DNA from 4 places in the Halomonas sp. HG01 genome. Region 3 is predicted to be linked to each of the others. Evidence: predicted binding sites of a transcription regulator. Region 3 holds the regulator's gene; each other region holds the start of a gene.
The links. The regulator FNR, encoded in region 3, switches genes on or off when oxygen is low (the NO sensors DNR and NnrR bind a similar motif). The targets are predictions, from matches to a motif close to TTGATNTANATCAA.
Positions count from the first base shown of each region.

Region 1: a site for FNR is predicted at 2,023-2,036, ahead of clpB (ATP-dependent chaperone ClpB). Genes of this name have one in related genera too.
Region 2: a site for FNR is predicted at 1,528-1,541, ahead of UN84_RS09915 (nitrate/nitrite transporter). Genes of this name have one in related genera too.
Region 4: a site for FNR is predicted at 2,354-2,367, ahead of UN84_RS01535 (DUF427 domain-containing protein). Genes of this name have one in related genera too.

Region 1 is NZ_CP022134.1:927,075-931,147, reverse strand. It holds gene clpB (ATP-dependent chaperone ClpB) at 1-1,892, opposite strand, end outside; gene pgeF (peptidoglycan editing factor PgeF) at 2,065-2,820, opposite strand; gene rluD (23S rRNA pseudouridine(1911/1915/1917) synthase RluD) at 2,831-3,790, opposite strand; gene UN84_RS04240 (outer membrane protein assembly factor BamD) at 3,941-4,073, shown strand, end outside.
Region 2 is NZ_CP022134.1:2,093,074-2,097,146, reverse strand. It holds gene UN84_RS09920 (histidine kinase) at 1-1,347, opposite strand, end outside; gene UN84_RS09915 (nitrate/nitrite transporter) at 1,651-4,073, shown strand, end outside.
Region 3 is NZ_CP022134.1:2,940,540-2,944,612, forward strand. It holds gene UN84_RS13990 (sulfite exporter TauE/SafE family protein) at 1-598, shown strand, start outside; gene UN84_RS13995 (hypothetical protein) at 687-1,655, shown strand; gene fnr (fumarate/nitrate reduction transcriptional regulator Fnr) at 1,725-2,468, shown strand; gene ttcA (tRNA 2-thiocytidine(32) synthetase TtcA) at 2,593-3,507, opposite strand; gene UN84_RS14010 (DNA polymerase III subunit epsilon) at 3,594-4,073, opposite strand, start outside.
Region 4 is NZ_CP022134.1:321,138-325,210, forward strand. It holds gene UN84_RS01520 (NAD(P)H-dependent flavin oxidoreductase) at 1-928, opposite strand, end outside; gene UN84_RS01525 (GNAT family N-acetyltransferase) at 1,116-1,559, shown strand; gene UN84_RS01530 (5'-methylthioadenosine/S-adenosylhomocysteine nucleosidase) at 1,592-2,248, opposite strand; gene UN84_RS01535 (DUF427 domain-containing protein) at 2,456-2,716, shown strand; gene UN84_RS01540 (HamA C-terminal domain-containing protein) at 2,807-3,733, shown strand; gene UN84_RS01545 (DEAD/DEAH box helicase) at 3,739-4,073, shown strand, end outside.

The DNA of each region.
Region 1 (4,073 bases), 1.7 Mb from region 3:
ATGGCTTCCTCGGTGTCGAACAGGAAACCGGCCAGCGACTTGCACAGCTCGGTCTTGCCCACCCCGGTCGGGCCGAGGAACAGGAAGGAGCCGTTGGGGCGGTTCGGGTCGGCGAGCCCGGCCCGGGAGCGGCGCACGGCGTTGGCCACCGCAGTCACCGCCTCGTCCTGGCCGATGACCCGCTCGTGCAGCGCCTCCTCCATGCGCAGCAGCTTGTCGCGCTCGCCCTCGAGCATCTTGGACACCGGAATGCCGGTCCAGCGCGACACCACCTCGGCGATCTCCTCCTCGGTGACGTTGGAGCGCAGCAGCTGGTGCTTGGCGGTATCGGCCTCGGCGTCACTGGACTCGGCGATCTTCTGCTCGAGCTCGGGAATCACCCCGTACTGCAGCTCGGACATCCGCCCCAGGTCGCCCTGGCGGCGCGCCTGCTCGAGGTCGATACGGGCCTTGTCGAGCTCGTCCTTGAACTGGGCCGCGCCCTGGATGCTGGCCTTCTCGGCCTTCCAGATCTCATCGAGATCGGCGTACTCGCGCTCGAGCTCCTCGATCTGCTCCTCGAGGCTGTCGAGGCGCTTCTTGGAGGCCTCGTCGGTCTCCCTCTTGAGGTGTTCACGCTCCATCTTGAGCTGGATCAGCCGGCGGTCGAGGCGGTCCATCTCCTCGGGCTTGGAGTCGAGCTCCATGCGGATCCGCGAGCAGGCCTCATCGATCAGGTCGATGGCCTTGTCCGGCAGCTGGCGGTCGGTGATGTAGCGGGTCGACAGCTTGGCCGCGGCGATGATGGCGCCGTCGGTGATATCGACGCCGTGGTGCACCTCGTAGCGCTCCTTGAGGCCGCGCAGGATAGCCACGGTGTCTTCCTCGCTCGGCTCGTCGACCAGCACCTTCTGGAAGCGGCGCTCCAGGGCGGCATCCTTCTCGATGTGCTGACGGTACTCGTCGAGGGTGGTGGCGCCCACGCAGTGCAGCTCGCCGCGCGCCAGCGCCGGCTTGAGCATGTTGCCGGCGTCCATGGCGCCCTCGGCCTTACCGGCACCGACCATGGTGTGCAGCTCGTCGATGAACAGGATGATCCGGCCCTCCTCCTGGGCCAGCTCCTTGAGCACCGCCTTGAGGCGCTCCTCGAACTCGCCGCGGAACTTGGCCCCGGCCAGGAGCGCGCCCATGTCCAGCGACAGCACGCGCTTGTCCTTGAGGCCCTCGGGCACCTCGCCGTCGACGATGCGCTGGGCCAGGCCCTCGACGATGGCGGTCTTGCCGACGCCGGGCTCGCCGATCAGCACCGGGTTGTTCTTGGTCCGGCGCTGCAGCACCTGCACGGTGCGGCGGATCTCGTCGTCGCGGCCGATCACCGGGTCGAGCTTGCCGCTGGACGCCCGCTCGGTGAGGTCCAGGGTGTACTTCTCCAGCGCCTCGCGGCTCTCCTCGGCGTTGGGATCACTGACCTTCTCGCCGCCGCGCACGCTGTCGATGGCGGTCTCCAGCGCCTTGCGGCTCACACCCGCCTGGCCAAGCAGCTTGCTCACCGCATGGCGCATCTCCAGCGCGGCCAGCAGCACCAGCTCGCTGGCGATGTACTGGTCGCCGCGCTTCTGGGCCTCGCGGTCGGTGAGGTTGAACAGCTTCATCAGGTCGCGGGACGGCTGCACCTCACCGTCGAAATCGCCGACCTTGGGCAGGTCGTCGAGATGGCCGACCAGGCCGTCGCGCAGCCTGGCGGCGTCGCCGCCGGCCTTCTGCACCAGCGCCTTGACGCCAGTATCGCTGGCATCGAGCAGCGCCAGCAGCAGGTGGCCGGGCTCGAGCTGGTTATGACCGTGGCCCACGGCCAGCGACTGGGCATCGGCCACGGCGTTCTGCAGCTTGGCGGTGAACTTGTCGATTCGCATAGCGTTTCCTCCGTCGGGGTAGCGGCGCGATTCGGACGCGCCGCCTGTCCCAATGTCATGAGTCTTGACATCTTAAGTGGCGTCAGGATGGCCGGCTTTCAAGTCGGCCGCCGGAGGAAACGCCGGAGGGTTGATATGCATCAAGGAGCGAGGCGCTCTCGCCGCGGGTAACTCAGCGCAGCCAGATCATGCTGGCCATGCGGCCGGTGACGCCGTCGTCACGGCGGTAGGAATAGAAACGGGATTCGCAGGCGGTGCAGAAGTGGCCGCCGCTGATATGGGACAGTCCCAGCCGTTCCAGGCGCAGGCGCGCCAGCTTGTACAGGTCGGCCATGTAGTGGCCCAACCGATAGGGGCTCGGCACGAAGGCCTCGGCGGCATCGGGCTGCACGGCGACGAAGGCCTCGCGCACCTCGCGCCCGACCTCAAACTGGGCGTTGGAGATCGCCGGCCCCAGCCAGGCCATCAGCGACTCGGGCGGCGCGCCCATGGCGGCCACCGTGGCCTCGAGCACGCCGCCGGCCAGGCCGCGCCAGCCGGCGTGGGCCACGCCGACCCGCTGGCCGTCGCGGTCGCAGAAGAACACCGGCAGGCAGTCGGCGGTCAGCACCACGCAGGCATGACCACGGTCGAGGGCCACCGAGGCATCGGCCTCGGGCGGGGTCTCGAGGTATTCCGACTGCACCCGGGCGCCGTGGGCCTGATCGAGCCACAGCAGCGGCCGGTCGTCGCCGACTTCCTTCTGCAGCTGGCGGCGGCACAGTGCCACGTGGGCAGCGTTGTCGCCGACGTGCTGCGCCGGATTGAAGGCGGCGAAGCGCCCTTGACTGGGCCCGGTCTCGCGGGTAGTAACGCAGGCCGCCACCGAGGGCGGCGCCGGCCAGTCGGGGCGAATCAGGGTCGGGCGCAGGTCGAGGGCATCGCTCATCGCGGTTTCCTTAGCGGCGGGTCTCGCGGTCTTCGCGCAGGAAGTCCAGCAGCATCAGCATGTCATCCGGCAGGGCCGCGCGAAAGGTCAGCGTCTCGCCGCTGGTCGGGTGCACGAAGGCCAGCTTGCGGGCGTGCAGCGCCTGGCGGGGGAACTCGCGCAGTACCTCCTTGAGCGTCTCGCCGGCGCCGGCCGGCAGCTTGAGGCGCCCGCCGTAGACCGGGTCGCCGATCAGCGGATAGTGCAGGTGCGCCAGGTGCACGCGGATCTGGTGGGTGCGGCCGGTCTCCAGCTTGCAGCGCACGTGGGTGTGGGCGCGGAAACGCTCGACCACCCGATAGTGCGTCACCGCCGGCTTGCCGGAGGCGGTCACCGCCTGGCGCTTGCGGTCCTTGGGGTGACGGCCGATGGCCGCGTCCACCTTGCCGCCGGAGGTCATTACCCCGACCGAGACGGCGTCGTACTCGCGGGACACGGTACGCGCCTGGAGCTGCTCCACCAGCGCGGTCTGGGCGCCCAGGGTCTTGGCCACCACCATCAGCCCGCTGGTGTCCTTGTCCAGGCGATGCACGATGCCGGCCCGCGGCACCGCCGCCAGCGCGGGACAGTGATGCAGCAGGCCGTTGAGCAGGGTGCCATCGGGATTGCCGGCGGCCGGGTGCACCACCAGGCCGGGCGACTTGTTGATCACCAGCACCTCGTCGTCCTCGTACACCACGTCCAGCGGGATGTCCTCGGGCTCGAAGCGGGCATCGTCCTCGACCGTCGCGGTCAGCGCCACGGCCTCGCCGCCGTAGACCTTGTCGCGAGGCTTGGCGGGACGGCCGTCCAGGGTCAGCGCGCCCTCCTTGATCCAGGCCTTGAGGCGTTCCCGGGAGAAGTCGGAGAAGAGGTCGGCGGCGGCCTGGTCGAGGCGCAGGCCGGCCATGTGCTCGGGGACGCGGTGCTGGGCTTCGAAGGTCTGGGACATGGACTCGATGATCATCCGTCTGGGCGGTGGAGCGCTCCGCGGCAGCACGCTCGGCGCGGTGACTGCGTTTTGCCACGAGGTGCTTTATAGTGGGCGAATTCGGGCCGATTCTAGCACGGCCACCCAGGGTTGTTTGACACGAGGATCACGATGCGCGTTATCACGACCGGACCCCGCCTGGCCGTCATGCTGCTGGCGAGTGCCCTGCTGGCCGGCTGTGCCAGTTCTCAGGAGCAGGAGGCGCCTGACCTGCAGGAACGCCAGCTGTACGACGAGGGACGCT
Region 2 (4,073 bases), 850 kb from region 3:
CAGCTCGCGGAGCTGACGGTAGGCGGCGTTGAGGCCTTCGCGCAGTTCATCGACGATCGCCTCGGTGTCGGCATGGGCCCCGCCGGCCCGGGCCTGGGCCTGCAGGCGGGAGACCTGGATCTTCAGGTAGGAGAGCGACTGGGCCAGCGAGTCGTGCAGTTCTCGAGCGATCACCGCGCGTTCGTCCATCAGCGCCAGCCGGCGCTGCTCGGCGTAGCCCTGGGAGAGCGATAGCGAGGTGGCGATCAGACCGGCGATGGTTTCGACCAGGTCGCATTGCCAGCGCCGAGGCGGCGACTCGGGCGAATATTCGAGCAGCAATACCCCGTAGTTCCGCCCCGCCTCGTTCACCGCGACCCGATACACCCAGGGGGTGTCGCCGTTGCCGTCGAGACAGGGCTGGCAGGCCGGCGCGCGACAGAAGTCGGGGCAGTCGTCGGGTCGGGTGGAGAGCCGCAGGTAGGCGCGCTCGGCATCGCTCTGGCTCAGGCACAGGGTGACGGGGCCCAGACCGGTGACGGCGGCGAGGTCTTCGAGCACCCGGCGGTAGCTGGCATCGCCGATGGGGGCGCCGTTGAGCTGGCGCGCGGCCTGGTAGAGCACCTCGAGCGTCTCGTTGCTGCGCTCGAGCTCGGCGGTCTTGGCCTCGACGCGCGCCTCGAGCTGACCGTAGATCCGGGACAGGCTGTCGTTCATCTGGTTGATGGTGCGCGACAGAAGGCCCAGTTCGTCGTCGGCCGCGTAGCGGGTGCGGCCGCTGAAGTCGCCGCGCCGTGAGCGATCGACGATCCTGAGCAGGTCACGCAGCGGGGGGATGACATCGGTGGTCAGCTTGTACATGGCCAGGAACACCAGGCCCAGGGTCAGGAACAGGATGACCCCCTGGAACAGGCGCATCAGCTGGATTCGCGACTCGGCCTCGCGCTGGAGCTGGTCGACCAGGCGGTCCACCTGGTCGACGAAGTCGCCGACCGGCAGCGTGGCCGGAACGCCCGCCGCTTGCATCCGCGGCCGCAGCCGGTCGTGCCATTGCGCGATGACGGTGCGGTACTGGCGGTTCAGCGGATGCCGTGGATCGTCCGCCAGGCGTCCGGTGATCGCCGGCGAGGCGAGGCTGCGCTCGAGTTCGGCGATCTGCGCCCGGCGAGCCTCGCTGTCGGCATCGGCCCGCTGGGTGGTGCTCAGCAGACGATAGGCCTGCATGCGCAGGGCGCCGGCCTGGTTGATGGCGGCCGCGTCGCCACGGGCGTTCTCGGCGATGATGATCGAGCCGAGCATGCTGGTCAGCGCCAGCAGCACGATGCCGGCCATCGCCAGGCCGGCGCGGAAGGACAGGGAACGGGGCATGACATCCGGCATCGCGCCAGGGGCGCCGCCTACCTCCAAAGAGTCGCCTTTGTCACCACGCCCGGTGCAACACCGGGCGGCAGAAGCAAATGCTAGTTGAATCAGTGGGTTGTGAAAAAACTCCTGCTACCTCCAAAGAGGTAGACACGGCTAGGGTCGGGGATGGCGCTGCGAAGCGCCTTGACCCAGGTCAACGGCCTCGCCTCACCGCCGGCGCTAAGGTCCTCCTACCGCGTCTTTCGCACCTTCGGTCCGGTGGAAGGGCGCTCCCGGAAGCCTTTCACCGAGCCAGAGGGGGAGATCATGGCCAACCCCACCCCATCGACCAGGCGCGCCCAGAATCGCGCCCTGTTCCTGTCCACGCTGGCGTTCACGCTGTGCTTCGCGGTGTGGACGCTGTTCTCCATTCTCGGCCTGCAGATCAAGCAGGAGTTCGCCCTGTCGGACACCCAGCTCGGCCTGCTGATGGCGACCCCGGTGCTCACCGGGTCGATCAGCCGCCTGTTCCTGGGCATCCTCACCGATCGCTTCGGCGGGCGCTGGGTGTTCAGCCTGCTGATGCTGGCCACGGCGGCCTGTGTCTACCTGCTGACCTTCGCCACCAGCTACCCCATGCTGCTGCTCGGCGCCCTGGGCGTCGGCCTGGCCGGGGGTTCCTTCATCGTCGGCGTGGCCTACACCTCGGCCTGGTTCGAGCAGGAGCGCCAGGGCACCGCCCTGGGGATCTTCGGGGCCGGCAACGTCGGGGCCGCGGTGACCAACTTCGGCGCCCCCTTCCTGCTGCTGGCGCTGGGCTGGCAGGGGGCGGCGCTGGTCTACGCCACGGTGATCGCGATCATGGGCGTGGCCTTCCTGCTGCTGGCGCGGACCGATCCGCAGAGCGAGCGGCGCCGGGCCGAGGCCGTGCCGCTCAGGCAGCAGCTGGCACCGCTGGTCGAGGTTCGCGTGTGGCGCTTCTCGCTGTACTACTTCTTCGTGTTCGGCGGCTTCGTCGCCCTGGCGCTGTGGCTGCCGCACTATCTGGTCGAGGTCTACGGCCTGAGCATCACCGCCGCCGGCATCGTCGCCGCGCTGTACACCATTCCGGCGTCGCTGTTCCGCGTCCTTGGCGGCTGGCTGTCCGACCGCTACGGCGCGCGACGGGTGATGTACTGGACCCTGATCGCCTCGGTGGCCTGCACCTTCCTGCTCAGCTACCCGCCGACCCGCTACCGCGTGCAGGGCGTTCACGACATCCTGGAATTCTCCTTCGCCATGAACCTGGTCGGCTTCGTCGTGCTGATCATGGTGCTGGGCTTCTTCATGTCGCTGGGCAAGGCAGCGGTGTTCAAGCACATCCCCAGCTACTATCCGCAGCACGTCGGCGCGGTCGGCGGGGTGGTGGGCATGATCGGGGGGCTCGGTGGCTTCTTCCTGCCGCTGACCTTCGGCATGCTCAACGACGTGGCGGGCATCTGGCAGAGTTGCTTCATGCTGCTGTTCGCGGTGTCCGCCGCGGCGCTGGTGTGGATGCATTACGCCATCCTGCGTGCCAGCCGTCAGGAGTGGCGGGCCGGCCGGGAGGTCACCGATCTGCCGGAGCTCGCCACGCCCAGCCGTTTCGTGCTGCAGGACTGGCGCCCGGAGGATCCGGATTTCTGGTCCGAGAAGGGCAAGCGCATCGCCACCCGCAACCTGTGGATCTCGATTCCCAATCTGCTGCTGGCCTTCTCGGTGTGGATGGTCTGGTCGGTGGTGGTGGCCAAGCTGCCCCAGGTGGGTTTCGACTACACCTCCAACCAGCTGTTCTGGCTGGCCGCGCTGCCGGGCCTGTCCGGCGCCACGCTGCGCATCTTCTACAGCTTCATGGTGCCGATCGTCGGCGGCCGGCGCTTCACGGCGCTGTCGACCGCCTCACTGGCGTTGCCGGCGCTGTGGATCGGCTTCGCGGTGCAGAATCCCGACACCCCCTATCTGGTGATGCTGATCCTGGCGCTGCTGTGCGGCTTCGGCGGCGGCAACTTCGCCTCGAGCATGGCCAACATCTCGTTCTTCTATCCCAAGCGCGAGAAGGGCAACGCCCTGGCGCTCAACGCCGGGCTGGGCAACCTGGGCGTCAGCGTCATGCAGTTCCTGATCCCGCTGGCGATCACCGCCGGGGTGTTCGGCGTGCTGGGCGGCGAGCCGCAGACGCTGGGCGACGGTGAGCGCCTGTGGCTGCAGAACGCCGGCTTCGTCTGGGTGCCGTTCATCCTGCTCGGCGCCGTGGCGGCCTGGTTCGGCATGAACGACATCGCCAGTGCCCGCTCCTCGTTCAAGGATCAGGCGGTGATCTTCAAGCGCAAGCACAACTGGCTGATGTGCGTGCTCTACACCGGCACCTTCGGCAGCTTCATCGGCTACTCCGCGGGTTTCCCGCTGCTGGCGTCGAACCAGTTCCCGGAGGTCGACGTGCTGCAGTTCGCCTTCCTGGGGCCGCTGGTGGGCGCCCTGTCCCGGGCCGGCACCGGCTGGGTTTCGGACCGCTTCGGCGGGGCCAGGGTCACCCTGTGGGTGTTCGCGGCGATGATCGCCTGCGTGGCCGGGGTGCTGTTCTTCCTCGGGATCAAGGACCAGCCGGGCGCGTTCTGGGGCTTCTTCGCGATGTTCCTGCTGCTGTTCTTCTTCACCGGCGTGGGCAATGCCAGCACCTTCCAGATGATTCCCGAGATCTTCCGCCAGGAGGTGGCGCGACTGATGCCGACCCT
Region 3 (4,073 bases):
CAGCCTGCGCCATCCGGTCCGGCTCGGCGGCCTGCTGCTGGGCTACAACCTGGGGCGCATCGCCAGCTACGTGCTCGCGGGCGCCCTGGCCGCCGGGCTCGGCACCCTGGTCGGGCTGGCCCCCGGGGTGCGCCTGGCGCTGCAGGTCCTGGCCGCGACGATGCTGATCCTGATGGCGCTCTACATCGCCGACTGGTGGAAGGGGCTGCTGAGGCTGGAGGCCCTCGGCAAGCGCCTGTGGCGCCGCCTGGAGCCCCTCGGACGGCGACTGATGCCGGTCGTGACGGTGCCCCAGGCGATGGCCCTGGGCGCCGTCTGGGGCTGGCTGCCCTGCGGACTGGTCTACTCGATGCTGACCTGGAGCCTGGCCAGCGCCGATCCGCTGCGCGGCGCGGCGCTGATGGGCGCCTTCGGACTCGGCACCCTGCCGGCGCTGCTGGCCACCGGCCTGGCCGCGCGTCGGCTGGGCGGCCTGATCCGCCACCCGGCCACCCGCACCCTGGCGGCACTGACGATCATCGGCTTCGCCCTGTGGCAGCTGTGGGGGCTGTGGCCGGGCGCGATGCCCCACGAGGCCGGCCACGCCGGGCAGCACTGAACCGCTTTCGCCGTCGCGCTTGACCCAGCGCAACACCGCCCGCTTCCGCGACCGCTAGCCTGATGGCATGCACTCCCGGAATCCTGCCATGCCCGTCACCGCTCCTTCCGACTTCGGCGCCGACGACTACGCCGCGGCGCTGGCCGCCAGCAACGCCGACGCCCGTCCCCTGTCGCTGCATCTGCGCCTGCCGCTGCGCCACGATGGCGACGCGCGCGTCGATCACGCCAAGGGCATGGACCCGTTCGAAGTCGACCTGGCCCGACTGGATCGCGAGATGGTGCTGGTGCGACGCTGCCTCGCCCCCGATCGACGGATCGAGGCCCTGCACTGGGGCGGCAGCCTGCCCCCCTGGCTGAGCCTGTCGCGGATGAGCGGGCTGGTCGATCGGCTGGCCTCGCGCTTTCCCTTCGAATCGGGACATTGGCGCGACTTCACCGTCGAACTCGATCCCCGTGCCACGGATCTTCTCACCCTGCGCCATCTGGAGGCACTGGGCTTCAACCGCCTGAAGCTGGTCATGCGCCTGCCGAGGGCCGACCGCCCGGAAGCCCTGACGCGGCTGCAGTCACGCATCGAGCCGCTGCTCGACGAGAGCGTCCGCATGGGCTGGCACTCGCTGAACCTGGTGCTGATCGTGCCGCCGGCGACGCCCGAGCAGGAGGCCGCCGCGGCGCTCGCCACGCTGATGGCCATGACGCCGCCACGCCTCTCGCTGCGCCCGGACCCCGCCTGGCAGGAAGGCGAGTCGACGCTGCCGGCGACACTGCTGGCTCGGATCGAGGACCGCCTGGCCGGAAACGGCTATCGGTCGCTGGGAGGCGGGTTCTACGCCCGCCACGGCGCCGCGCTGGAGGACGCCCGGGCGCAGACGCGACGCGAGCAGGCCCGCGACCGGCTGGGGCTTGGCCCCGGTGCCATCTCGCGGCTGCCCGACGCCGTGGCCTGCAACGCCGGCTCGGCCGAGGACTATGCCGCGGCGCTGGATGAGGGGCGACTGGCCACCGCATCGGGGCACTGGTCGCGCTGCCGCCGTTCGGGCGCGGGACACGGCTAAGGGATGCTATGCCCGGGCGGGTGCTATCCGCCATAATGGGGAAGGCAAGCCCCGATCAAGGAGGACAGCATGCCCGATATCGCAGCCGGCAGGCGCCGCTCACTGCTGCACGAGACCCGCTGCCGGACCTGCAGCCTGAGTTCCCTGTGCCTGCCCCTGGCCCTCGAACTCGAGGACATCGATCAGTTCGATGCCATCATCCGCCGCCGTCCGCCGCTCAAGAAGGGCGAGTCGCTTTTCCGTCAGGGCAGCCCCTTCACCAGCGTCTATGCGGTTCGCTCCGGCAGCCTCAAGCAGATCACCAGCGAAGGCGGCGGCATGGATCAGCTGACCAACTTCTATCTGCCCAGCGAACTGGTGGGGCTGGACGGCATCGACGAGTCGACCTATCCCGGCTCGGTCATCGCGCTCGAGACCACCACCGTGTGCGAGATCCCCTTCGATCGCCTGGATGCCCTGTCGGAAAGCCTGCCGGAGCTGCGCGCCCAGCTCTACCGCAGCATGAGCAAGGAAATGCGCGACGACCGCCGCATGATGCGCCTGCTGTCGCGCAAGACCGCCGACCAGCGGCTGGCCACCTTCTTCGCCAGCCTCTCCGACCGCTTCCGGCGCCGCGGCTACTCCGCCTACAGCTTCCGGCTCTCCATGTCCCGGGCCGACATCGGCAACTACCTGGGGCTGGCCGTGGAAACCGTCAGCCGCATCCTGGGCCGCTTCCAGCAGCAGGGCCTGGTGGCCGTCTCCGGCCGCGAGGTGAACATCCTCGACCTGGACGCCCTGGCCAAGCTGGCCGAGGAAGAGGGCTGCCGCTGACGCGCCTTCGCCGCGAGCGGGAAGCCGGAAAACACACCGCCCCCATGGCCGGCAGCACATGGGGGCGGTCTTTGTTAGGTTCTTCCCTCTCCCGACACGAAGTGCCGCGCTCCAAGCTTCCCGCTTATCGCTCCTGGTGCAGATCGATGCGGTCGGCCTGCATCTTCGCCTGCTTGTCCTCCAGCCCGGCGAAGTCGAACAGCTCGCGGTCGGCCAGCTGCGAGGGGGCGACGTTGGTGACCGCCTTGAACATGCTTTCCAGACGGCCGGGATGCTTGGCCTCCCACTCGGCGAGCATCTCCTTGACCACCTGACGCTGCAGGTTCGGCTGCGAGCCGCACAGGTTGCAGGGGATGATCGGGAAGGCCATGCGCTCCGAGAACTCGGCGATGTCGGCCTCGCGGCAGTAGGCCAGCGGGCGGATGACGATGTTCTTGCCGTCGTCGGAGAGCAGCTTGGGCGGCATCGACTTGAGGCTGCCGCCGAAGAACATGTTGAGGAACAGCGTCTCGAGGATGTCCTCGCGATGATGACCGAGCGCGATCTTGGTGGCACCGATCTCCTCGGCATAGCCATAGAGGGAGCCGCGGCGCAGCCGCGAGCACAGCGCGCAGGTGGTCTTGCCTTCCGGGGTCTTCTCCTTGACCACCGAGTAGGTGTCGCGCTCGAGGATATGGTAATCGACGCCGAGCCCGTCCAGGTACTCGGGCAGCACGTGCTCGGGAAAGCCGGGCTGCTTCTGGTCGAGGTTCACCGCCACCAGCGAGAAGTTCACCGGCGCGTTGCGCTGCAGATTCCGCAGGATCTCCAGCATGGTGTAGCTGTCCTTGCCGCCGGACAGGCACACCATCACCTTGTCGCCCTCGCGGATCATGTCGAAGTCGATGATGGCGTTGCCGACCTGGCGCCGCAGACGCTTCTGCAGCTTGTTGAACTCGCGCTTGGCCTTGGCGTCGGGCGCCTCGGCGGACAGGGTCGACGGCTCGGCCGAAGCGGCCTCATCGGCGGGACGGGGATCGAAGGTCACGGCATCTTGCATGGTCGGGGCGCTGCCAGGGCAATCGGGGAAAGGGAAAGGGCGCCTATCCTACCACCCTGCCGCCAGGCTGGCGACGTGGCGCGCGTTCAGCCGCTGCGGCGCTCGAGCAGCGCGTCGCGGTCCAGCCGCAGGTGCATCAGGGCCGTGGTCACGGCGGTGCCCAGCACGCTGTGGCGCCCCATCAGCGGCACCTCGAGCTGCGCGGCGACCCGCTCGAAGGCCGGTGCCACCTCGAGCCGCGAATGATGATGGTAACGCTGGTAACGCTGGACCAGGTCGATGCCGGCATTGGGCAGGTCGAAGCCGAATCGGGCGCGCAGCGGGCGGTTCAGCAACGCCAGGTCGCGATCCAGCCGCCAGCCGACCAGCGGGCGATTGCCGACGAAGTCGAGCAGCCGCGCCAGGGCCTGGTCGAGCGTCACGCCGTCGTCGAGATCGATGCCGCGCAGGCCGTGACGCCGCAGCACCTCGGCGTCCACGCCTTCCGGGCGCGTCAGCCGCAGCTCCAGCGACTCGCTGGTCAGCACCCGATCGCCGCGCAGGCGCACCGCGGCGATCGCCAGCGG
Region 4 (4,073 bases), 1.0 Mb from region 3:
GCGGATAGGCCGGCGGCATGGCCCTGGTCGTCGCCCCGGTCGTGGCATCGGACGAGGCCTCGGTATGGCGCATCAGGCGATTGAGGATGCCGCGCGCCGGGCGCCCGGACAGCGCCGTGGTCATGCGGGTCGTCTCGGCACGCTCGCTCTTGAGGGCCGCGCGATAGCCCTCGTTGGCCGCCGATTCCGGGCACAGCAGGAAGGCCGTCCCCAGCTGGGCGGCGCAGGCGCCCAGCGCCAGGGCCGAGCGGATGCCCTGGCCATCCATGATGCCGCCGGCCGCAACGATCGGCAGGTCCATCTCCCTGACCAGCCGGCGAACGAGCACGGAGGTGCTCAGCCGCTCATCGTCCGCCTGCGGATCGAAGCAGCCGCGGTGCCCGCCCGCCTCATCGCCCTGGGCCACGATGGCGTCGACGCCCCGCGCCTGGATCTCGCGCGCTTCCCGCAGGTTGGTCGCCGTCGCCAGCGTGTAGATGCCGGCCTCACGCAGCGCGCGTATCCGCGCCTCGGCCGGCAAGCCGAAGTGAAAGCTGACCACGGCGGGGCGCGTCTCGAGCAGCATCTCGAAGGCCGCCTCGTCCTCCACGAAGCTGCGGTAGATCTCGTCGAGCCCCGCCGGCGGCTCGCGGTCATATTCCCGAAACAGCGGCGCCAGGTGCGACAGCCAGGCCGCCTCCAGGGCCGGGTCGCGCACGGCGGGCGCATGGCAGAAGACGTTGACGTTGAACGGGCGGGGCGTCAGCGCCCGGGTGCGCTCGATCATCGCTCTAGCCTTGTCGACGCCGCTGGCGCCGATGCCCAGCGAGCCCAGGCCGCCGGCATTCGATACCGCCGCCGCCAGCGCCGGCGTGGCCACGCCGGCCATGGGCGCCTGGATGATTGGCTGGATGCCCAGCCGGTCGATCAGGGGATTCGGCGATGTCATGGGAATGGCCTCCACGAGTGCGGGATACGGTGGCGTCGGTTGACAGCAGTGGGCGGCATGGCGTCTTTTATCGGCGCGCCAGCCGCCGCGACGTCGCCCGAGCGCCGGGCCCTTGCCTCGACCCGGACGCCACGAGGCGGCGCACGACGCCATGGCGGCTAGGGAACAAGAAACAGGGGAGTGTGGGATGTACGTCGAGAGTGTGGAAAGGGAAGACTACCGCGAGCTGCTGGAGGTCTGGGAGGCCTCGGTCAGGGCAACGCACGACTTCCTGCGGGAAGACGACCTGCTGGAGCTGAAGCCGCTCATCTATGAGCAGTATTTCGGCGCCGTCGATCTAACGTGCGTCAAGGGCGAGAGCGGTGACATCCTGGGCTTCTGCGGCGTGCAAGACGGCAAGATCGAGATGCTGTTCGTCGCGCCCCAGGCGCGCGGCGCCGGCATCGGCGCCTTGCTGCTGGATGACGCGGTGACCGCCCAGGACGCCTCCCGGGTGGACGTCAACGAACAGAACCCGCAGGCGCTGGGCTTCTACCGGCACAAGGGGTTTTCCGTCACCGACCGCTCGCCGCTCGACGGCTTGGGCAAGCCCTATCCGCTGCTGCACATGGCGCTGGTGCCCACGCCGTGACGCGCCGCGCCCCTGGCCTCGGCACTGGCGCCTCAGCCCGGTAACAAGCCCTCGCCGAGCGCCTCGCCCAGCCTATCCACCGCGGCGGCCAGCCTCTCGTCGATGACGTGGAGATACTCCGTCCAGTCGTCGACGTGGTTGAGCTCCGCCTTGCCGTCCGAGATGCCGCGCAGCACCACCAGCGGCACGCCGAAGCGGGTGCAGGCGCGCAGGCAGGCGTAGCTCTCCATGTCCACCATGTCGGCGGCGATGGCGGCATAGGCCGCGCCCGAGACGATGTTGGCGCCGGTGGAGAGCGACGCCTCGCGAATCCCGGGAATGCGCAGCGGAAGAGGCAGGATGTCCGGCAGGTCGAGGAAGGGCGTCACGCCCTTCTGGAAGCCGAGCGGCGAGGCGTCCATGTCGCGGTAGGCCACCGAGGTCGCCTGATAGACCTCGGTCTGCTCGAGCGCCCGGCTGCCCGCCGAGCCCAGCGACACCACCAGGTCCGGCCGTTGCCCGCGCGCCGCAAGCTCCGCCAGCGCCGCGGTGAGCTCCACCGCCGCCTCCACCGGCCCCACGCCGGTCATGAAGGGCGTGAACCGCTCTCGAAGATGCGGCCCGTATTCGGCGTCCGCCGCCATCACGAACAGCACGGAGCGCCCGCCCAGCGTCGTCAGCGGCGCCGGCGCGCGTGGTGTCTGGTTCATCCCCAAGTCTCCCGCAGTTGATAATGGCCACCATCATGGCGGGCAGGCGCGTTGGCGCCAAGCGGGCGAGGGCGTGAGGGAGGCGAGCGGGTCGTTCCCGCAAGACCGACCTAGATCAAAAGCCTAAGTGAAATTGTCACCAAGCGGTGACATTCTGAACCCCTCGTTCTAGGCTGATGGATCAGCCGACTCGCAAGGGAACTGCCGATGGCCGATCACACCGAACCCCGCATCACCCTGCATCCGCATTCCCGGCGGGTGCGCATCCTTACTGGCGACACCCTGATCGCCGATACCCGCAACGCCATCGAGCTGCGCGAAAAAGGCTATCCACACCGCCACTACATTCCGAAAGAGGATGTGGATATGGCGAAGCTCTCGATTTCCTCCACCGTCACTCACTGCCCCTTCAAGGGCGATAGCACTTATTACTCGCCACCTCATATCCAATGTAGCCAAGGGCTATGAGCAGCCGAGTGACGAGATGTAGGAGTTTTTTTAGTTGCTGGTTATTTGTGGCGAAACAAATAATTAAGTTTTTTAAAGTATGAGGTGGTGATGAGTTTGGCGAGAAGTATTGAGGATAAGGTTTCGGTTGAAAGTCCAGATTTTTCAAACTGCATCAGCGTTTTGGAACATGATTTAGAGATAACCGGAGTTGATGCGAAAGTTAGGCTTCACTATCTTAGGTTTGACGGTAATAAAAGGCCAATGGTCAAAGCTTTGGCAGACACTTTATATGCTTACATTATAGATTACTGTTTGTCTGCAAGAAACAGGAGCGAAACTTTAACCGCGCGCCAGTCTGCAGTGTTAACCAAGGAGGCCCGAAGTTTGTTTCGTCACCCAGAGATAACAGATGATTCACCTGATAAAACTGGTGAAGCCGGCGAGACATTGCTTTATTTTTTATTGGAAGCTGTACTTAAAGCGCCGCAAATGGTGTCAAAAATGGAGCTAAAGACGAATCACAAGGATGAGGTTAAAGGTTCGGATGGCATTCATGCCAAATGGAATGCTGAGTTGGAGATGGTTGATTTTTATTTTGGCGAATCAAAGCTATATAAAAATTCTTCTGATGCATTAACTTCAGCGTTGAAAAGTGTTAATGACTTCCATGATATAAAAATGTATGAGCATGAGTTCAACATGGTTACAAAGCACTTTAAGTATGCTGACGAAGAAGTTAAACGTGAGATATCTCAGCTATTTGTGAATGGTAATCCAGGTCCAAATGTTAGGATAAATCATGCTTGCCTGATCGGATACGACTACGATGGTTATGATAAAGTATGCTCAGCGCCTCAGAGTGAGCTAAAGGATAAGTTTGAGTGTGAATTTTTGGTGAATGCTTCTAAGCTCGCAAGGGGGTTGCAGAGAAAACTTGATGGTTTTGAGAAAAAATATTTGGTTTTTGATGTTTTCTTCTTGCCATTCCCATCAGTCGTTGAGTTTAGGAATGCTTTTAATGAGGCGCTTGATTGATTGCTATGAGTAATGTAAAAAAATTGTTTGAAAAACTACATGTGCAAAGCACGCAAAAGCAATTGCCCGGGAAGACATCTGTATCAGATAGTGATCTCGATGACACGGAAACTAACCAGCTTCTAGGTCATGCCTCAATTCTATCCCTTTCTGAAGCGCCCGAAGATAAAATGGCTGCATATGAAATTATTACTAGGCTTTTAGAGATCAGGGGAGAAGGGAATACTAAGCTTTTAAATTTTTCAGAAGTTATAATGTCTCGGTTGGGCAACTTTCCAGCTCGCCAGCTGTTAAGGGAACGCTTCAATGACAAGAGTAGAGTGATACCAAGTTTTTTAAG